Regions from separate parts of the Bradyrhizobium sp. SZCCHNS3016 genome, predicted to be linked through region 4. Evidence: predicted binding sites of a transcription regulator. Region 4 holds the regulator's gene; each other region holds the start of a gene.

Region 1 (5,442 bases), on a different contig from region 4:
AGGTCTTCGACGAAGCGCTGATATTCGCGGGCCTTGGCGTCGGCATCCGGCAGCCGCAGCAGGTAGGACGGGTGCACCGTCACCATCGCCTTGGGGCCGTCGGGCAGGTCGACGACATGGCCGCGGCTCTTGTTGACCGGTGTGATCCTGCCGAACACGCTTTGCGCCGCGGTGGCACCGAGCGCGACCACCAAGGCCGGACGGACGGCGGCCAGCTCGCGCTCGTACCATTGCCGGCAGGCCTTGATCTCCGGCGTGTTCGGCTTCTGGTGCAGCCGGATCTTGCCGCGGGGCACGAACTTGAAGTGCTTCACTGCATTCGTGACGTAGACCTTGCTGCGGTCGATGCCGGCCTCGGCCAGCGCGCGGTCGAGTATCTGGCCGGCGGGACCGACGAAGGGATGGCCGGTGAGGTCCTCCTTGTCGCCGGGCTGCTCGCCGACCAGCATCAGCGGCGCATGCGCGGGGCCTTCGCCGAACACGGTTTGCGTGGCGTCCTTCCACAGCGGGCAGGCGCGGCAGCCGGCGGCTTCTTCACGCAAGGTCTCGAGATCGGTGGACTCGACATCACGTGAGGTCTCAGCAGCATGCGCGTGTGTGATTAGCTTGCGGGTCATCTCGCTCTACTCGACGCGTTTCTGCGGCTTGTGCGGTGAGGTGCCGGGCTCGGCGATCATCTCCGTGGTGCGCTGGGAGGCGGCCGTGATCAGCGGCTGGATCAGCTTCGCCTCGGGCAGGTTCTGCCAATATTTCTTCGGCATCTCCTTTTCCATCGCCTTCACTTTCAGCCGTGCCGGATTGAAAATGCTGGCGTAATAGCGCAGCCACAGCTCTTCGAGCCGGTCCTCCGACGGCGCGTCAGCCTTGCTCACGCCGGGCGTGAAGCTGACGCGGCTGCCGTCCCAATGCGCACAGAGTTCGGGTGTCAGGATCGACCACGGCATGTCGGCGAAGCGGCGGGCGAAGAACGGCGCAGCGCGCTCGACGATGTGGTGCTCCGGCTCGAACCAGGCGACGTAGCGCGCCTCGCGCTCGCGGCCGACCTCGCGGAAGCGGACGAAGGCATGCATCTTGTGGACGTCGCGCCGCACCGCTCGCGCCAGCGCGTTGGCCTGCGCGACATCAGGATCGGTCGCGATCTCCATGAGATCGTGGTTGGTCCGCAGACGCCACAGCAGCCGGTAGAGCAGGGCGAAGCGGTTGGGATCATTGTGCAGAATCGCGCTCTCGGCGAGCTCCATGAAGCTCGCCGGCACTGAGAACGCGCCCTTTGGCACCTCGGGAAGCTGCGTGTCGGCCTGATCGTCGAACAGGTCGGGCGCTGCGCCCTTGACGCGCCAGCTGACATCGGCCGGCTTGACGTCGTTCATCGCCAACGCCCGCGCCGCCTGACGCCAGCCGTCGAAATCAGTGTCGCTGTCGAGGGTTACGACGTGCATTTCACCTCTCTCGTCATTGCGAGCAAAGCCGCCGCCGTCATTCCGGGGCGCCTCGCAGGGGCGAACCCGGAATCTCGAGATTCCGGGTTCGATGCTTCGCATCGCCCCGGAATGACGGCTGCTTCCTGGCTTCGTTCTTCGCCACGACGTTCAATTAGAATCCAAATCCCAGCTGCTGCGGTTTGGGCCGCAGCCGGGCTCTGAGGCTGGCGCCGTCGAGCAGGGACGGCTGTGGCCGGTGGTCGGAAAGAACGATGAACGGCAGCGCCTTGTTCCTGATGACGTTGAGCTGGGCGAGATCCGCAAAGCGGATCGTGGTGGTGCGGCGGGTCGCGAGGATGCGCTGCACGGTGCGGGTGCCGAAGCCGGGCACGCGCAACAGCTCCTCGCGGCTGGCCGTGTTGATGTCGAGCGGGAAGCGGTCGCGGTGGCGCAGCGCCCAGGCGAGCTTGGGGTCGATGTCGAGCGGCAGCATGCCTTCGCCTTCCTCGACGATTTCATCGGCGTCGAAGCCGTAGAACCGCATCAGCCAGTCGGCCTGGTACAGCCGGTGCTCGCGCACCAGCGGTGGCGCCTGCAGCGGCAAGGCACGGCTGGCATCGGGGATCGGGCTGAAGGCGGAATAATAGACGCGCTTGAGCTTGTAGGCGCCGTAGAGATTGGCCGAGGTCGACAGGATGGTGCGGTCGTTGGCCTCGTCGGCGCCGACGATCATCTGCGTGCTCTGGCCGGCCGGCGCGAAGCGCGGCGGCCGCGCCTTCCACACCGTCTTCTTGGCTTCCGCGGTTTCGTCGAGCTTGAGCCGAAGCCGGCCCATGGTGCGGCGGATCGCGCGCTGGTCCTTCTCCGGGGCGAGCTGTGTCAGGCTCGCTTCCAGCGGCATCTCGATGTTGATGCTGAGCCGGTCGGCATATTTGCCGGCCGCGGCGATCAGCGCCTCGTCAGCCTCCGGAATCGTCTTCAGATGAATGTAGCCGCGGAAGCGATGCTCCTCGCGCAATTTGCGCGCGACGCTCACGACCTGCTCCATCGTGTAGTCCGGGCTGCGGATGATGCCGGACGACAGGAACAGACCCTCGATGTAGTTGCGGCGATAGAAATCGATGGTGAGCTTCACCACCTCGTCGACCGTGAAGCGCGCGCGCGGCACGTTGGAGGAGGCGCGGTTGACGCAATACAGGCAGTCGTAGTTGCAGGCGTTGGTCAGCAGAACCTTGAGCAGCGAGATGCAGCGGCCGTCCGGCGCATAGGAGTGGCAGATGCCCATGCCGGGCGCGGTCGAGCCGAGACCCTTGCCGTCGCGGGAATCCCGCATCTCGGTACCGCTGGAGGCGCAGGACGCGTCGTACTTGGCGGCATCGGCCAGGATCTCCAGCTTGCGGAGCAGCTCCATACCTTTGAATCCCTTTGATTCCATTCGCTGAATCACATCCGGGGCAATCCCGATTGACTCTCTCGAAGGCGTTAGCTTTATATTAGAACGTATCATGAACAAAGAGGGCCGTCGTGGGTTCAACTGCAACAACGGCAGCGCCCGCACGATGGATGGAAGAGGAGCGGCGACGGATGACCGGCGCACGCATGGATACGCTCGCGCGTCTGCGCGGCCGCATTACCCGTCTCGAGGCGGGAGATGGCGCACATGATCTGCGCCGGGTCGCGCTCGGTCATGACGAGGCCGACGCCGTGCTGCAGGGCGGGCTGGCTACCGGCGCGCTGCACGAGGTGTTCGCCGAGACCGGCCGTCAGGCGGCGGCCGCGACCGGCTTCCTGTGCGGGCTCGCCGCGCGCGTCGCGGCGCGCCGCCCGCTGATCTGGATCCGGCAGGATTTCGCCGAGCGCGAGATGGGCGCGCTGTCGATGAGCGGACTCGCCGAGCTTGGCCTCGACCCGCGCCGCATCGTGATCGTGCGGGCGCCCGATCTCGATCACGGCTTGCGCACCGCGGCCGACGCGCTCGCCTGCGATGCGCTGGGCGGGGTGATGCTGGAGGTGTGGGGCGAGACGCAAAAGCTCGATCTCGTCGCCAGCCGCAAGCTGACCCTGGCCGCGCAGGAGTCCGGCGTGACCGCGCTCGTGTTGCGCATTGCAGCCACACCCGAACCTTCGACCGCCGAGACGCGCTGGATCGTCCGCACCGCGCGGTCGCTGCCCTCGGCGCCCTGGATGGCCTGGGGCGCGCCGCGTCTCGACGCCGAGCTCATTCGCAACCGTCACGGCCAGACCGGACGATGGATCATGGAGTGGAGCCCCGATGCGTGCCGTTTCAGCGAACCGGCGGCGGATCCTCAGCCTGTGGCTGCCGCGCCTGCCCATCGATCGGATCAAGCGAAACTGCTCCGCCGATCGGCGTGACGACCTGCCGCAGGTCGTCGTCATCAAGGACGCCAATGCGCTCTTGATCCATGCGCTGGACGAGGCGGCGGCGTGCCATGGCGTCAGCCTCGGCCAGCCGCTGGCGAACGCCCGCGCGGTCTGTCCCGACCTCGTCGTCCACGAGGTCGACCTCGCGGCTGACGCCAAGATGCTCGAAGACATCGCCGACTGGTGCGACCGCTTCACGCCGCTGGTCGCGCTGGATCCGCCGCATGGGCTTTCGCTCGACATCACCGGCTGCGTGCATCTGTTCGGCGGCGAAGCCAAACTGATGCGGTCGCTCTGCGATGCGCTGACCGCGCACGGCCTCACCGTGTCGGCGGCGATCGCCTCCAACGCCGTGTGTGCGCGCACGCTGAACCGGCAGGTGCATGGCCGCATCGTGCCTGACGGCGAGGAGGCGGCCGCGGTCGCGCCGCTGCCGGTGGCAGCCCTTGGCGGCAGCGAGGCGATCACGCTCGGCCTGCGCCGCGCCGGCCTCAAGACGATCGGCGATGTCGCGTCGCGCGGCCGCAACGAGATCACGGCGCGGTTCGGTGTCGCCTTCACCCGCGTGCTGGCCCAGGCGCTGGGCGAGGCCGATGCGCCGATCAGCCCGCGAAAAGTCCCGCCGGACTACATCGTCGACAAGCGCTTCGCCGAGCCGGTCGCGACCGACACGGTGATCGCGACCAGTCTCTCCAGTCTCGCCGCGATGCTGGTGGCGGCGATGGCACAGCAGGGCAAGGGCGCGCGGCGGCTCGAGGCCTGCTTCTTCCGCACCGACGGCCTGGTGCGCGTCATCGCGGTCGACACCGGCCAGCCGGTCACCGAGGCCGCAATCATCGACCGTCTGTTCCGCGAGCGGCTCGACGCCCTGAATGATCCGCTCGATCCCGGCTTCGGCTTCGACATGATCCGGCTGTCGGCGAGCCGCAGCGAGATCGTGGTGCAGCAGCAGCGCGATCTCGACGCCCATGTCCACGACAATGACGAGCTGTCGGCGCTGATCGACCGCATCGCCGCGCGCATCGGCGGCAAGCGTGTGGTCGTGCATCTGCCGGTCGACACCCACATCCCGGAGCGCGCAGCGCTGCCGTTGCCGGCGCAGCAAAGTCTGGCGGCTTCGAGCGCGGCCGAGTGGCCCGAGCGCAGCGACGGCGAGCCGCCGCTGCGCCCTCTGCGGCTGTTCGCGCGCCCCGAAGTGATCCAGGTGATCGCCGGGGTGCCGGACGGCCCGCCCGCGCGCTTCGTCTGGCGCCGTGCCGCGCATGCGGTGGTGCGCGCCGAAGGCCCGGAGCGCATCGCCATGGAATGGTGGCGGCCGGGCGGGCAGGGCCTCACGCGCGACTATTTCCGCGTCGAGGACGAGCACGGCCTGCGCTTCTGGCTCTACCGCGACGGGTTGTATGACCGCGAGCTCGATCAGCAGCAGGGCCCGCCCGTGCAGCCCGCCTGGTACATGCACGGTCTGTTCGCATGAGGGTGGGGAAGATGGCACACATCCCGCGCCGACCTCGCTGCTCACCCTCCCCTGGAGGGGGAGGGTCGGCTCGCATGCGTGCATGCGAGCCGGGGTGGGGTGACAGACCATCCGCGTTTGCGCTGCCCGTTGTCCTCGAGGCCAACTTACCGGCAGCTGAGAAGA
Region 2 (5,442 bases), on a different contig from region 4:
CACGGTGCAGCGCCTCGCGCAGATGGCGCGCGCCGCCGGCCTGCACGTCATCCTGGCAACGCAGCGCCCGTCGGTCGACGTCATCACCGGCACCATCAAGGCGAACTTCCCGACCCGCATCTCCTTCCAGGTCACCTCCAAGATCGACAGCCGCACCATCCTCGGCGAGATGGGCGCCGAGCAGCTGCTCGGCCAGGGCGACATGCTCTACATGGCCGGCGGCGGCCGCATCAGCCGCGTGCACGGCCCGTTTTGCTCCGACGAGGAGGTCGAGAAGGTCGTCAAGCACCTGAAGGCACAGGGCTCGCCGGAATATCTCGAGGCGGTCACCGCCGAGGAGCCGAGCGAGGAGGATGGCGCCGTGTTCGATGCCACCGGCATGGGCGGCGGCGGTGGCGACGACCTGTTCTCCCAGGCGGTCGCCGTGGTCAAGCGCGACCGCAAGGCCTCGACCAGCTACATTCAACGCCGGCTGCAGATCGGCTATAACAAGGCCGCTTCGCTGATGGAGCGGATGGAACAGGAAGGCATCGTCGGCCAGGCCAACCACGCCGGCAAGCGCGAGATCCTGGTGCCCGAGGAGGAAGGCGGATTCTGACGGCCCCGATGGCCGCAGAAACGCCGTTTCGGTGCCCGATCTTCACGCGATTACGATCACGCTGCCCGCCCGATCCGGGATAGAACGCGTAAAACTCAGGACGTCGTTTTGAAAAGCTCCTTGTTGAACAGCACGTTTTCGTATCACGCAGCTTCGCGCGGGCGCCGGATCTGCGCCTGGCTGGTCGCCTGCGCCGTGACGACATGCTCTGTCGCCGGTGCGTCCGGTCACGCCGCCGCGCAGGGCACGCCGGCTCCGAAATCAGGCCCGAAGAGCGGCTCCCAGCTCAGCGCCTCCGACCAGCAGCGCTCGGGCCAGAGCCCCTCGACCACCCAGACCGCCCCGCCCAATCCGATCATTCCCGATCCTCGGCGCAATGTGCCGGCCAGCATCTTCACCTCGTTCGACGCCAACCAGAAGGCGCAGGCGGCCAAGGTCAGCGCCTATCTGTCGTCGCTGCAGACGCTGGTCGGGAACTTCGTCCAGGTCGGCCCGGACGGCAGCAAGACCAAGGGCGATTTCTACATCCAGAAGCCGGGCAAAGTCCGCTTCGAATACGAGCCGCCGACGCCGATCGACATCATCGCCGACGGCTCCTCGCTGGTCGTGCGCGACCGCAAGCTCGCGACCCAGGACGTCTATCCGCTGTCGCAGACGCCGCTGCGCTATCTGCTGTCGGACCGCATCGACCTGCTCAAGGACACCAACGTGATCGCGGTTGCGGCCGACGACCTCTACGTCACGATCACGATCGAGGAGAAGCAGGCGCTGATCGGCACCAGCCGGCTGATGCTGATGCTCGGCGCCAAGGATGGCCAGCTCAAGCAATGGACCGTGACCGATCCGCAGGGCTACGACACCACGATTGCCGTCTACAATCTCGATACGACCAAGAAGCTCGATCCGGCGATGTTCAAGATCGACTTCACGGCCTATCCGAGCACGCCGCCGGGCTGACGCCGCCTCTAGCGCTCGCTCAGCGCGATTCGAGCCCGCGCACCTTCCATTGCGCTTCGGACAGTGCAAGCTTCTCGAAGCGCTTGCGCGCCTCCTCGAGGTCATCGGCCGGAAGCGCGTCGCAGCCGGGCCGGCCGCGCAGGATCATCGACGTCGTCGCCCAGCTCAACCGCGCCGCCTTGCAGGCCAGCAGCAGATCCGTGAGACGATCCTCCTCCAGCAGCGCTTCGATCGTCTCGATGGTGACGACGCAGAGCAGCGCCAGCGCTGCGATGACGGCAGGGAAATCGCCGGTGGCGCAGAAGCGGTTGACGGCGGAGTCGCCGAGCTTGCCGGTGCGGCTGAGGGCGACAACCTCGGCCTTGACCTGCTGATAATCCCAGATCGCGCGCATTGCCGCGCCGGGCGAGCGGGTCGGCGTCGCCTGCAGGGTGGCGCGGGTCGCCGGCGGTGCGGCCTTGATGAAGCGGGCGCGGGCGCCCTCGCTGGCCGCAGCGACGAAGGCCCGCGACAGCTTGGCCGGCAGATCTGTGCGCAGCGCGAGCTTTTCGGCGAGATCCTCGTCGCGCTCGGCGATCTTGAACAGACTGCGATAGCCATCCTCGGACAGCCGGGCGGAGAGGTTCTGTGCCAGCGCCATACGCACCGCCGGAAAGCCGCGTGCGATCAGCTGCGTCGTGAGGCTGTCGCCAATGCCCCTGCGGCTGGCGAGCGCGACGAGATGCGCCGGGCTGCCGGTGCGGATGAACTCGGCGAGGTCGCGCTCGGTCAGCACCGCCGCCTTGGCCAGCATCGGCCCGGCGACGCGCAATTCGGGGTGAACGGCAAGCATCCGCGCCGTGGCGTAAGGCGCACGCTCCACGCCGGCGAGCGCCATGCTCAGCTCGGCCAGCAGCTCGGTCGCGACCTGCGGCATCAGCCGAGCGAACATCTGGTCGTAGAGATCGAGCTGCTCGGCCGACGCGGGCCGCGGACCGGCCAGGAACAGGCTGGTGGTCCGGCGCAGCATGTCGGTGGCGAGCTCGGACACCGTCCGCGCATCACCGGCGGGCGTCTTGGCGGTCGGAGCTGCCGCAGGCGCTGGAGGCATCGCACGTCCCTCGTTGGGCGCCTCTCGACCGTGACGGAGGCGCGGATCGATCATCAATTGAGGAAGAATGCGAAGGCCGGACTAAAGGGGCGTTAAGCCCGGCGGACGGAGCTGCAACCCGCGCGGCTGTCGTTAATGGATTGCAACAGAGCGCGGCAACGACCGTGTTCCTGTATTGTTCTTGCGAACAATCCCTGCTTCCGCTAGCCTTCCAGCCTGGAGGGGCATCATGGTCCAGCGCGTTTCCACCGTCGCCTTCGAGGGGATCGAGGCCCGCGCGGTCGACGTGCAGGTCCAGGTCGCACCCGGCCTGCCGGCGTTTGCGATCGTCGGCCTGCCGGACAAGGCGGTGTCGGAAGCGCGCGAGCGGGTGCGCTCGGCGCTGATCGCCTCCGGCCTGGCGCTGCCGGCGCGGCGCATCACCGTGAACCTCGCGCCGGCCGACGTACCCAAGGAAGGCAGCCATTACGACCTGCCGATCGCGCTGGGGCTGATGGCCGCGATCGGCGCCATTCCGCCGGATGCGCTCGGCGGCTTCACCGTGCTCGGCGAGCTCGGCCTCGACGGCTCGATCGCGCCAGTCGCCGGCGTGCTGCCCGCGGCCATCGGCGCCAATGCGCGCGAGGAAGGATTGATCTGCCCGGCCGCCTGCGGCGCCGAGGCGGCATGGGCGAGCCCGGACTTGCAGATCATCGCGGCGAGCTCGCTGATCCAGATCGCCAACCATTTCAAGGGCACGCAGGTGCTGTCGCGGCCGCAGCCGAAGATCCAGGAGGCACCCGCAAGCCTACTCGACCTGCGCGACATCAAGGGCCAGGAGAGCGGCAAGCGCGCGCTCGAGATCGCCGCTGCCGGCGGGCATCATCTGCTGATGATCGGCTCGCCCGGCGCCGGCAAGTCGATGCTGGCGGCGCGGCTGCCCTCGATCCTGCCGCCGCTGTCGCCGGCGGAGCTGCTGGAAGTCTCGATGATCGCCTCGGTCGCCGGCGAGATCGAGGGCGGCGCGCTGACGTCACGCCGGCCGTTCCGCAGCCCGCATCATTCCGCCAGCATGGCGGCGCTGACCGGCGGCGGCCTGCGCGCCCGCCCCGGCGAGATCTCGCTGGCGCATCAGGGCGTCCTGTTCCTCGACGAGCTGCCGGAGTTCGATCCGCGCGTGCTCGATTCGCTGCGCCAGCCGCTCGAGAATGGCGAGGTCTCGATCTCGCGCGCCAACCACCGCGTCACCTACCCTGCCCGCTTCATGCTGGTCGCCGCGATGAATCCGTGCCGTTGCGGCAACGCCTTCGAGCCCAGCTATGCCTGCAAGCGCGGCCGCATCGACCGCTGCACCGCCGACTACCAGATGCGCATCTCCGGCCCGCTGATGGACCGCATCGACCTGCGTATCGAGGTGCCCGCGGTCACCGCCGCCGACCTCATCCTGCCGCCGTCCAAGGAAGGCTCGGCCGAGGTCGCGGCCCGCGTCGCCGCCGCGCGCGACCTGCAGCGCGCCCGCTACGCCAAGGCCGGCCTGCCGCACATCCGGACCAACGCCGAGGCGCCGGCCGCCGTGCTCGACGAGATCGCCAGGCTCGATGCGCCCGGCCAGAAGCTGCTGCGCGAGGCCGCCGAGACGATGCGGCTGTCAGCGCGCGGCTATCACCGCGTGCTGCGCGTAGCCCGGACGCTCGCCGATCTCGACCATGCCGACACGATCGGCCGGCTGCATCTGGCCGAGGCGCTGTCGTATCGCGCGCTGGCCGAGGACAGTCGCCATGCGGCGTAAAGGCGCCCCTCCCCCTCAACACTCTGGTAACGACTTCTCTTTACGCTCCGACAACCATAGGGCCCGCGTTCCGTCATCAGGCCTTCCGCGTCGGTGCGTATCATGTTGCGTTTCAAGGTCCTCGTTTCGGCCGTGCCGCTGATCGCGGCCGCGGTCATCGCCAGACTCGAATTGGCGCCCTCCCCGCAGCCCTGCATTGCCGTCGGTGCCGACAGCGTCTCGCTCGGCTCGGCGCCGTTTACTGCCGATCTCCATGTCGACTTCACCGATGATCCCGCGCGCGCGACCGTCCGCGTGGCGCTGGCCGACAATCCGGAGACGGCTGATTTCGTCGTGGTCGACGGTGCGCTCGCCAAGGAGAAGCAAGGCTGCGGCATGACTGCGGCGACGCAGACGGTCGCTGTCGCCGCTGACCCGTCTCCTGGTGCGCCCCTGGTCTATCTCGCCCGCGAGGGTGCGGCGGATGGACACGCCGACTATCGCATCTATGTCCGCTCCAGCCGTACCACGGCACGCCAAGCCGCGGCGTTGATCGTCGCCGCGCGCAACCACGCCTCATCACCGGCCGATCCGGTTCTGTGAGCCGGGCTAACGCCCGGTTCACCATCTCTGCACGGCAGAATTGCGCGTGCACGACCTTTCAAAGTCTCAGCAATACCGACGCCGCATGGTGCGGGCCGGCCATGACATTGGGATCGAAAATCGTCGGGGGTGATCGAGATGGGACCGATTTTTCGCTTCAGGCTACGGCTGCGCCGGTTCATGCGCCGTCATCGCACCATCTTCGCGATCCTGCGCTCGCTGATGATCTTCTCCGCCGGCTTCGGCGGCGCGTACGGCTTCATCAAGGCCAGCATCTCCGAGAACTCCGGCTATAACCCGCACGCCTTCGCGATCGGCGCCAGCTTCCTGTTCGCGCTCGCCTGCGTCGGTCTGGCCACGCTCAGCATGCGGCTGCGCTTCGTCGCCAAGAAGGTGCACAAGATTGCGCTCCACAACGAGGTGCTGGCCGACCGGAACTGGGAGCTG
Region 3 (5,442 bases), on a different contig from region 4:
TGAGCGGCCTGGTCGTCGCGGCTCTCCGGGACCGGCCCGTCCTCCTCGGTGCTCTCGACCTCGGTGGTGATGCCGCGTCCGGCCTTCGGATTGTCGGAGGAATACTTCTTGTAGGCGATCACGCCAGGGCCGGCGAGGTTGATCTGGCCGGGCGAGATCAGCCCGACCTTATGGATCAGCCCGGCCAGCACGCGCACGGCGTAGGCGCCGCGCGAGAAGCCGAACAGGAAGATGCGGTCGCCGTCCTGGTAATGCGTGGCCAGGAAGGAGTAGGCGTTGATGACGTTGTCGTCGAGGCCGTAGCCGGTCGCGAGCCCCAGCACCATGTTGAAATTGGCCTTGAAGCGGTGCCAGCTGTCGGGCTGGGTCAAGGTGCCGACGCCGGGATCGTAGAACACGGATTGATGCGGCGTGGTCTTGTCGGTCTTGCGCAGGCAGCGATAGAGCTTGAGTACGTTCGAGATGTTTTCGCTGATCTCGTTGCCGGTGCCGTCGCAGCAGATGACAATATTCTTCATGGCAAAGGAATGTCCGCGATAATGCTACCACAACGAGTGTAGAGCATCCGGCTGGTGTTGGGGAGGTCGGTTCCTATGGCACTTCGTCTGGGTCGCTGTTGCGCGCCGCGCGACGGACATCACGAAGTGACCGAATGGCCCACTGTACGAACGGATGGTCACTCGACGTGTCCTGCCGCCCCGCAGCCGGCTGCCGTGTCCAGAGTTGTCCGTTGGTCACGGCATCCGCATGCGAAACGGCCGGATCTCTCGACCCGGCCGTTTCGACATCTCATTCTGCTCGAAGCCCCGCCCGTGATGCGTCCGGCTTCTGCATCAATCTTGAATTTCGGCTTGCTCTCTCAGCTCGCCTTGGCGACCGGGGCAGCGTCCGCCGCTTTCTTCTCGATGGCGCGCTTCAGCTCCAGCGCGCGCGGCGACAGCGCCGCGGCGTTGGCCTTGAGCAGATAGGCGTCGAGGCCGCCATTGTGGTCGACGCTCTTGAGCGCGTTGGTCGAGACGCGCAGGCGCACGTTGCGGCCGAGTACATCCGAGATGAAGGTCACGTTGCACAGGTTCGGCAGGAAGCGCCGCTTGGTCTTGATGTTGGAATGGCTGACCTTGTGGCCAACCTGGGGGCCCTTGGCCGTCAGTTCACAGCGCCGCGACATGGCAGTAAATCCTCTCTCATCCCCGCACCCTTCGTCCGCCTGTGTCGGCGGGCCGCGGGGGTCCAAAACTCGTCCAGCTCGTCTCTGGGAGATGCGGTCCTATAGGGGGGATGCGGCTTTTCGTCAAGGTTTTGAGGGATGGGGCCGGTAGCACCTTAGCCACGCGCCGAATCGCAGGGATGCCTCGCTTCACGGCGGCGGTATTTGCGCCCGCGGCACGGCGTTCGGCCATAGGCGTCCGCATGGCCGTTTTTCTCCGAAAGACGTCGTACAATCAACATCATAGCCGATCGCCGGAGACCACATAAAGGGCGTATTCGGGCGTGATGAGTGGACGTTCGCGCGATGGCGCGTCAAACCGGCCCGTCGAGCCCCGGCTGATTGCAGGGGCTCACGGGGAGTTGGGCCGCCCGATGCGGCTTCGCCGGAAGCGGAGCCGGACGTAAAGCGCTGGACAATCGGCCAGGATGTGACCGGTTCGCGTTGTTCAGGAGCGGTTTTGGCGTAAGTAACAGCAGTGGCGCGGCACAGGGGCCGGGGCCCGACAAGCGGATCGGCAGGACCATTTCGACGTGACCAACAGCACGGCCTTCTTCCGTTTCCGGCGCCTGGCGGTGGCCGGCTCCATCGCGGCGCTCCTGCTGCTGGCCCCCCACGGCGCCCGAGCACAGGCCCGGCTGGACGCCCAATATGAGGCTTCGCTGGCTGGCATCCCCGTCGGCAAGGGCACCTGGGCGGTCGAAATCGGGGATGATCAGTATGGCGCCGCAGCTCAGGGCGGCACCGCGGGCCTGCTCAAGAGCTTCTCCCAAGGATCGGGCACCGGGTCGGTGCAGGGACGCGTCGTCAACGGCGCCCTGGTCGGGCAGAGCTACCAGGCCTCGACCACCACGGGAAAGAAGTCCGAGCAGATCCGCATCAATCTGCAGAACGGCACCGTGAAGGATTTCGCCATCGAGCCGACGCCGCCGGTCGATCCCGACCGCATTCCGGTAACGGATGCCCACAAGCGCGGCGTGCTCGATCCGATGACGGCCTCGCTGGTGCGGGTGCCGGGCAATGGCGAGCTGCTGTCGCCGGACTCGTGCCGCGGCGCTGCGCCCGTGTTCGACGGCCGCATGCGCTACGAGCTCAAGCTCGACTACAAGCGCATGGAGAACGTCAAGGCGGACAAAGGCTATCGTGGCCCGGCGCTGGTCTGTGCGGTCTACTTCACGCCGGTCGCGGGTTACATCCCGGACCGGCCGGTGATCAAATATCTCGCCCAGGCCCGCAACATGGAGATATTCTTCGTGCCGCTCGCGGGCACGCGCATCCTGGTGCCGTTCCGGGTCGTGATTCCGACCTCTTTCGGCAAGGCGATGCTCGAGGCCACCTCCTTCATCACCCAGGCCTCGCCGCACGTCGCGAAAACGCAGTAGCGCGCGGCGGAATCCTCGTTGTCCGGCCGGCGCCGTCATTGCGAGGCCGCCCGGAAAGCCAGCATGTGTGATCCGGCGCGCGGCCTGAACGACGGCTCGCGTGAATCCGTTTGACTCTTCGCCGATTCTGATTCGACTCGGGTCTGCTCGAAAACAGCGCCAGTTCCCTCGCGAAAGCGTTGCTTGTCGAGACCATGAAAACTTGATCTAGTGCTGCCTTGATCGCTCGGCGCGAGATGTTGCGGTGAACGAAGCCGGAAAGGCGCCGGAGTCAGCGATTCGGGCGTGATTCGTTCTCAAGGCGTTCCGAAGCTTAAGCTGCGTCCCTATATGCGTAGCAATGTGACACAGGTGTGAGGATCGCAGCCTTCCAGAACGACGATAATTCCAGCATCCATCGCGCCTGACCCGCGCGCCTGCAACGCCGGCCTCGAGACCCAATTTAACGAATGGCTTTTTCGTCTTCTTCGGCAGCCTCGCCTTTCGAGCGCGCGTCCGACCGTGCTCCCGGAAGCGGCGTCACCGCCGTGCTCGGCCCCACCAACACCGGCAAGACGCATCTGGCGATCGAGCGCATGCTCGCGCATTCCTCCGGCATCATCGGACTGCCGCTGCGGCTGCTCGCGCGCGAGGTCTACAACAAGATCGCCGATCGCGTCGGCAGCGAGGCCGTCGCGCTGATCACCGGCGAGGAGAAGATCAAGCCGAAGAACCCGCGCTACTGGGTGTCGACCGTCGAGGCGATGCCCAGGGATCTCGACGCGTCGTTCCTCGCGGTCGACGAGATCCAGATCGCCGCCGATCTCGAGCGCGGCCACGTCTTCACCGACCGCATCCTCAACCGGCGGGGCCGCGACGAGACGCTGCTGCTCGGGGCTGCGACGATGCGCCCCATCATCGAGCGGCTGCTGCCGGGCGTATCGACCGTGACGCGGCCGCGGCTGTCGCAGCTCGAATTCGCCGGCGACCGCAAGATTACGCGGCAGCCGCGCCGGACTGCCATCGTGGCCTTCTCGGCCGACGAGGTCTACGCCATCGCCGAGCTGATCCGCCGCCAGCATGGCGGCGCCGCTGTGGTCCTGGGATCGCTGTCGCCGCGAACCCGCAACGCGCAGGTGGCGATGTTCCAGAACGGCGACGTCGACTATCTCGTCGCCACCGACGCGATCGGCATGGGGCTCAACCTCGACGTCGACCACGTCGCCTTCGCGTCCGACCGCAAGTATGACGGCTATCAGTTCCGCCGGCTCACGCCGTCGGAGTTTGCCCAGATCGCGGGCCGTGCCGGGCGGGCAACGCGCAACGGCACGTTCGGCACCACCGGGCGTTGTGCGCCGTTCGAGCCCGAGCTGGTCAATGCGCTCCAGAACCACACCTTCGATACCGTGAAGGTGCTGCAATGGCGGAACTCCAGGCTTGATTTCGCGTCCTTGAGCGCGCTTCAGGTCTCATTGGCGATCGCGCCGGGGCATGAGGCGCTGACGCGCGCGCCGATCGCGGAGGATCTGCGCGTGCTCGATCATGCCGCGCGCGACGCCGAGGTGCGCGACATGGCGCATGGCGCGGCCGCGGTCGAGCGTCTCTGGGAAACCTGCCAGATCCCCGATTATCGCAGGCTGTCGCCGGCCGCCCATGCGGAGCTGGTGACCACCGTGTTCGGCTTCCTGATGCAGAAGGGGCGTATTCCGGACGCCTGGTACGCCGCACAGGTCGATCAGGCCGACCGCGTCGATGGCGACATCGACACGCTGTCGGGGCGGATTGCACAGATTCGTACCTGGACCTTCGTGGCCAACCGGCCAGACTGGCTGCGCGACCCTGATTATTGGCAGGGGATTACCCGCGAGCTCGAAAATAAATTGTCAGACGCCCTTCATGAACGGCTCACGGAGCGTTTCGTTGATCGTCGTACCAGTGTATTGATGCGGCGCCTGCGGGAGAACAGTGTTTTGAATACGGAAATCGGCAAGACCGGCGAAGTGATCGTTGAAGGGCACGCGATCGGCCGCCTGGATGGATTCACCTTCGCGCCCGACGCCGCCGAAGCCGGCTCGGAGGCCAAGGCCTTGCAGGCTGCTGCCCAGAAGGCGCTGGCCGGCGAGATCGAGGCGCGCGCCGAGAAGCTGTCCAGCGCGCCCGACGAGCACATCGTGCTCACCGCCGACGGCACGGTGCGCTGGACCGGCGACGCGGTCGCCAAGCTGGTCGCGGCCGACGACGCGCTGCATCCGCGCCTGCGCATCATCGCCGACGAGCGGCTGACGGGTGCTGCGCGCGACAAGGTGCAGGCGCGGCTCGATCTCTGGCTGAAGACGCATATCGAGAAGCTGCTCGGCCCGCTGTTCGAATTGTCCAAGGCCGAGGACATCACCGGTATCGGCCGCGGCATCGCGTTCCAATTGGTGGAGGCGCTCGGCGTCATCGAGCGCGCCAAGATCGCGGCCGAGATGAAGGATCTCGACCAGCCGTCGCGCGCCACGCTGCGCAAATATGGCGTGCGCTTCGGCGCCTATCACATCTACGTCCCGGCGCTGCTCAAGCCGGCGGCGCGCGCGCTCGCTGCGCTGCTGTGGGCCGAGAAGCAGGGCAATGTCGACATGTCCGCGCTGACCGGCGCGCAGCATCTGGCGAGCTCGGGCCGTACCTCGTTCCCGGTCGACAAGGCGCTGCCGCGCGATGCCTATCGCGTGCTCGGCTACAAGCAGGCGGGCGAGCGCGCGGTGCGCGTCGACATCCTGGAGCGGCTGGCCGACCTGATTCGTCCCGCCCTGGCCTGGCGCGACAATGCACCGGGCGAAAAGCCAGCCGGCGCCTTCGACGGCCGCGGCTTCGTAGTGACGCAGGCGATGACCT
Region 4 (5,442 bases):
CCTGGGCTATGCGGCGGCCATGCAGGGCCTGCGCGATGCGATCGACGCACGCATCCGCGCCCGCCTGACGGGCGATGAGCGCGCCATCGCCACCGCGCTGCTGACCGGTCGGCGCGACGCCATCACGCCCGATGTCAACGATGCGATGTTCGTCTCCGGCCTCGGCCACGTGCTGTCGATCTCAGGCTATCACATGGCCGTCGTCGCCGGCGTCGTGTTCTTCGCCGTGCGCGCGCTGCTTGCGCTGATCCCCGGCCTCACCATCAGCCATCCGATCAAGAAATGGGCGGCCGCGGCAGCGCTGGTCGCGGCGGCGTTCTACCTGCTGCTGTCGGGCGCGGAGGTCGCGACGCAGAGATCGTTCTTCATGACGGCCGTGGTGCTGATCGCGGTCATGGTCGATCGCCGCGCCGTCACCTTCCGCACGCTCGCGGTCGCGGCGATGATCGTGCTGATCGCGGCACCCGAAGCGCTGGTGCATCCGAGCTTCCAGATGTCGTTCGCGGCGACGCTCGGCCTGGTCGCGCTGGTGCAGTTCGGCCTGCCCAAACTGTTTGCGACGCCGGACAGCTCCACGACGCAGCGCATCGCGCTGTGGGGCGGCCGCGAGCTCGCGATGCTGCTGCTGGCCTCGCTGATCGCGGGGCTTGCGACCACGCCCTATGCCGCGTTCCACTTCCATCGCGTCACGCCCTATGGCGTGCTCGCCAATCTCGCGGCGATGCCGGTGGTTTCGGTGCTGGTGATGCCCGCCGGACTGCTCGGCCTGCTGGCGGCGCCGTTCGGGCTCGACGGTCCCTGGTGGACGCTGATGGGCCTCGGCATCGACTGGATGATCGCGGTGACGCGCTGGGTGGCGGCGCTGCCCGGCGCGGTCGGGCGCATCCCGGGCTTCGGCATCGGTCCGCTGATCCTGGCCAGCCTCGGCGTCATCCTGATCGGCCTGCTGCGCACACCGCTGCGCTGGTCGGGCGCCGTCGGGCTCGTGGTGGCCACCGCGTGGGCCGCCACGACGCCGCTGCCCGACGTCCTGATCGCCGGCGATGGGCGCGCGGTGGCGGTGCGCGGCCGTGACGGACGCCTGCAGGTGATGCGCACCGGCAAGGACGTGTTCGCCACCAAGGAGTGGCTCGCGGCCGACGCCGATGCCCGGCTGCCGGCGGATTCATCGCTCGCCGATGGCGTCTCCTGCGACGAGGCGGGCTGCGTGGTCGCGATGGCCGACGGCCGATTCGCCGCCTTGACCCTGCGCGCCGAGGCGCTCGAAGATGATTGCGCCCGTGCCGCGCTGATTGTCACCGCGCGCGCCGCGCCGTCATCTTGCGCGGCGGCCGTCATCGATCGCCAGCGCCTGCAGCAGCAGGGCGCCTTGATGCTGGTGCAGCGGGGCACCGGCTTCTCCGTCACGCCGGTGCGCGCCGGCGGCACCGACCGCCCGTGGTGGCCGGCGCCCGCCGAGGCCGGCGAGTTCGACACGACGCTGACGCCGCGTGCGCCGGTGTCGCGGCTTCAGGACGCGACGCCGCCGGAGACGGAGCAGGGCGAGCAGGATTGAGCGCCGGACAGCTCGAACGTGCCGAGATGATACTCGGTGTCGTCGGGTGCATCGAACAGCGAGGGACCTTCGACCAGCGTAAACGCAGCGCCCGGATATCGTTGCCAGATGGCGATGTCATCAGCCGTGACCGTCAGCCATCCGAACGCAAGCATGTAGCGGCCGGGCTCGGTGATCCGGTCGGCCTTGTTCCAATCGATCTTGTTGACCACGGCGGCAAGCTCCCCCGGCACACAATGCCGGCCGAGGGATGTCGTTCCTATTCGATGCGATGTCGAGAGAAATGCGGACGCGCAGGCGCTCAGGTAATGCTGATGCGGCGAATCGGTGTGGCCTGCGAAGCCGGAACGTCCTCCGCCACGCCCGGGCGGCGCTCGGCCGGCTGCTTGCTGACCGGCAATTGCAGCACGGTGACGCGCTGGCCCTCGCAGAGCTGGGTCACCAGCACGTGGCGGCCGTCGGCGAATTCGATCGCGTCGTGATGGCGATCGGGGATGTGCGTCTCGATGCTGTTGAACTTCGCGACGCGCTCGCGGATCGTCCGGGTCCAGAGCCAGCGGCTGTCGTAGCGGACGTCCTCGACAAATGCCAACTCGGTGCCGGGCAGCATGCAGACTGCGACGGTCGGCTCGCTCTCGAGGGCGAAGCCGCGGGTGGCGGTGCCGCGAAACGTCGTCGAGATCAACGTCTCGCCGACCTTGGCGGGACGGGACGCAACCGCATGGAGGCTGTAGTCACACATCGGATCGCTCCTCGTTGAGAGATAGCCGACCCACGCTCCCCCCGGACAGGCGCAGGCCTCTATCAGAGTGGACATCGATGGTGATGTTAGCGCGCGCTTCACGGCAATTCTGCGCTGATCTGCACCGCGTGCGCCCGCGGGCGATCACAAGCGTTTGAGCATGCCGCGCTGCACATCCTGAGGTGCATTCGCGCGTGACCAATTTCGATCGGCGGCGAAGCGCGTGCGCCCGTCGCCGGTCGACCGATCGCGTCCGCGATCAGTACTTGCGATACAGCCCGACCAGCTTGCCTTGGATCTTCACCCGGTTCGGCGGCAGGATGCGCACCTCGTAGGCGGTGTTGGCCGGCTCCAGCGCGATCGATGCGCCGCGGCGGCGGAAGCGCTTCAACGTCGCTTCCTCATCGTCGATCAGCGCTACCACAATGTCGCCGGTGTCGGCGGTCTCGTTGCGCTGGATCAGCGCCATGTCGCCGTCGAGGATGCCGGCATCGACCATGGAGTCGCCGCGCACCTCGAGCGCATAGTGATCGCCGTTGCCGAGCATGTCGGCGGGCACGCTGATGGTGTGGCTGCGCGTCTGTAGCGCCTCGATCGGGGTACCGGCGGCGATGCGGCCCATCACCGGCACCGCGACGGGGCGCTCGCCATCGTCCAGCGCGGGACTGCTGGTGCGCACCTTGCCGAGATTGCCCTCGATCACCGATGGGGTGAAGCCGCGGCGGTTGTTGGCGGCCTGTGACAGTTCGGGCAGCTTGATCACCTCGATCGCGCGGGCGCGGTTGGGCAGCCGGCGGATGAAGCCGCGCTCCTCAAGCGCCGTGATCAGGCGATGAATGCCGGACTTCGAGCGCAGATCGAGCGCATCCTTCATCTCGTCGAAGGACGGCGGCACGCCGGCTTCCTTGAGCCGCTCGTTGATGAACCGCAGAAGTTCGTACTGTTTGCGCGTCAGCATCTCGACCTGGTCCCCAGTTTGTTGTCGTCCGAGTCCAGGAGCTGCGCCTTGAGCACAAACCGGCTGAGAGCGCCTTGGAGTCGGACCATCATCGCGTCGCCCGCAACATACTAAAAACAAATCATGAACGGACACTATATGTTCGATGTGTGTTCCGCAATCCTTAAATTGTAGTGAACGGACCGGGCTTTGCCGGGGGAAACGGCCTAGCTCGGCAGGCGCAGGATCTCGCACGGGCTGCCGGCGGCGGCCTTCGGCGCAAACGCCCGCCGGATCACCAGCGCCTGCGAGAGCGCGAGATTGCCGAGCAGCGACGAATCCTGCTGGGTCACCGGCGTTGCGATCAGCGTGCCGTCGGCGCGCTCCTCGAGCTGCGCCCGCAGATAGTCCTCGCGCGAATCGTTGGCCCCGAGTTCGCGGCCGAGCAGGGCGGTCTCGCGTGGCATGCGAGCTTCGTCGCGGCCGAGCAGCCGCCGAATCAGCGGCACCAGGAATAGGATGGCGCAGACATAGGACGACACCGGATTGCCGGGCAGTCCGATCACCCTCATGTCGCCGAGCCGTCCGTGCATCATCGGCTTGCCCGGCCGCATCGCGATCTTCCAGAACGCCATCTCGACGCCCTCGGCTTCGAGCGCCTGCTTGACGAGGTCGTGATCGCCGACCGAGGCGCCGCCGGTCGTGATCAGGATGTCGGCCTTGGCCTCGCGCGCCCGCCGGATCCCGGCGATCGTGGCCTCCATCGTATCCGCGGCGATGCCGAGATCGATCGGTGTCGCGCCCTCGCTGCGCACCAGCGCCCGCAGGGCGTAGCCGTTGGAATAGACGATCTGGCCCGGGCCGGGCGTCGAGCCCGGCATCACCAGCTCGTCGCCGGTGGCGAGCAGCGCCACCTTCGGCCGGCGCCGCACCGGCAGTGCCGGATGATTCATGCTGGCCGCCAGCGACAGGTCGCGGTCGCTAAGCCGGCGGCCCGCCTTCAGCAGCACCATGCCCTGGTGGAAGTCGACGCCCGCGGGCCGAATGTGCCGGCCCTTGATCGCGGCCTCGGTGATCACGACGTGGCCATCTTCGGCGATCGTGTCTTCCTGGATCACCACCGCGTCGGCGCCCTCAGGGACAACGCCACCAGTGAAGATGCGCGCCGCCTCGCCGGGTCCGACCACGCGATCGAACGGCCGCCCCGCCGCGACCTCGCCGATCACCCTCAGCCGCACCTTGGCCTGGGCTGCGTCCGCCGCGCGCACGGCGTAGCCGTCCATCGCCGACATCGCCTCGGGCGGCTGCGTCCGCAGCGCCGCGAGGTCGCGGGCCAGGATGCGGTGATGGGCCTCGTCCAGCGTCACCAGCTCCTCGGCCAGCGGCTCGGCGCCGGCGAGCACGGCGGACAACGCATCAGACACCGGCATCAGGGCCATGAGAGTTCCTTCGGACGGAGACGGCAGATCAAATGAGTCGCCTTCTAACCGAACGCGCACGGCTCGGCCAAGGGCTCAGGCCGCTTCCTGCCTTCTGATCGTCTGATGTTGGCCGCGTCCGGGCCGCTGCCTCACGATCGCGCGAGTAACCCTGCAATCAGTGCGCAGAAGGTCGACCGCAGTGCCAAGGCGTTGGCCGATGCGCCGTTCCGATTAGCTCCCGCCCCGCGTTCTATCCAGCAGCCGCGCGACAGGCGGCGCGCTCGGTCGTGTGCAGGATATCCGCAACCATGTTCCGCAGCCAGACCGATGCTGCATCACGATCGAGCTGCAGCGGCCAGACCATCGAGACGGCCGGCAGCCGCAGCTTCAACGGCGCGGGACAGAGCGTCAGCCCAAACCGCGGCCCGTAGAGCTTTGCCATCCTGGTCGGTATCGTCGTGATCACCGCTGACGCGGCCACCGTCGCCAGCACGCTGAGGAAATCCGAGGAGGCCGAGACCACGTTGAGCTCGGTCCCGATCTCGTCAAGCGCCGCCTCCAGGCAGCCCTGCAGGCTGTTGGTCAGCGTCACCAGCGCGTGGGGAAGCGACAGATAGTCGGCGAGGCTGATCGGCGTTTTCATCGCGATGCGCTTTGGATTGTAGACGCAGCTCAGAGCCTGCTCGAACAGGAACTGGGATCTGTGCCGCTGTGCGACGGCCTCGAAGCAGCCGACCGCAACATCCAAGGCGCCATCGTCGAGCAAACGATGCACCTCGTTGCGTTC

What was found. Region 4 encodes LexA, which represses DNA repair genes until DNA is damaged. Its sites were predicted from a motif close to TGTTCNNNNTGTGTTCNG; they were not measured.
Region 1: a site for LexA is predicted at 2,916-2,933, ahead of QW881_RS12595 (DNA repair protein). Genes of this name have one in related genera too.
Region 2: a site for LexA is predicted at 2,811-2,828, ahead of QW881_RS27535 (YifB family Mg chelatase-like AAA ATPase). Genes of this name have one in related genera too.
Region 3: a site for LexA is predicted at 2,881-2,898, ahead of QW881_RS10030 (helicase-related protein). Genes of this name have one in related genera too.

Annotation. Positions count from the first base shown of each region.
Region 1 is NZ_JAUETE010000005.1:164,521-169,962, reverse strand. Features, by position in the region: partial or broken gene QW881_RS12605 (UdgX family uracil-DNA binding protein) at 1-1,439, opposite strand, end outside; gene QW881_RS12600 (putative DNA modification/repair radical SAM protein) at 1,594-2,832, opposite strand; gene QW881_RS12595 (DNA repair protein) at 3,006-3,794, shown strand; gene QW881_RS12590 (DNA polymerase Y family protein) at 3,694-5,277, shown strand.
Region 2 is NZ_JAUETE010000017.1:85,479-90,920, forward strand. Features, by position in the region: gene QW881_RS27520 (DNA translocase FtsK) at 1-598, shown strand, start outside; gene QW881_RS27525 (outer membrane lipoprotein carrier protein LolA) at 794-1,555, shown strand; gene QW881_RS27530 (DUF2336 domain-containing protein) at 1,575-2,645, opposite strand; gene QW881_RS27535 (YifB family Mg chelatase-like AAA ATPase) at 2,875-4,413, shown strand; gene QW881_RS27540 (hypothetical protein) at 4,516-4,995, shown strand; gene QW881_RS27545 (PAS domain-containing hybrid sensor histidine kinase/response regulator) at 5,134-5,442, shown strand, end outside.
Region 3 is NZ_JAUETE010000004.1:25,945-31,386, reverse strand. Features, by position in the region: gene QW881_RS10045 (DUF2235 domain-containing protein) at 1-518, opposite strand, end outside; gene rpmB (50S ribosomal protein L28) at 860-1,168, opposite strand; gene QW881_RS10035 (DUF3108 domain-containing protein) at 1,810-2,589, shown strand; gene QW881_RS10030 (helicase-related protein) at 3,039-5,442, shown strand, end outside.
Region 4 is NZ_JAUETE010000007.1:134,031-139,472, forward strand. Features, by position in the region: gene QW881_RS15490 (ComEC/Rec2 family competence protein) at 1-1,555, shown strand, start outside; gene QW881_RS15495 (hypothetical protein) at 1,510-1,767, opposite strand; gene QW881_RS15500 (hypothetical protein) at 1,857-2,297, opposite strand; gene lexA (transcriptional repressor LexA) at 2,557-3,255, opposite strand; gene glp (gephyrin-like molybdotransferase Glp) at 3,462-4,673, opposite strand; gene QW881_RS15515 (LysR family transcriptional regulator) at 4,906-5,442, opposite strand, start outside.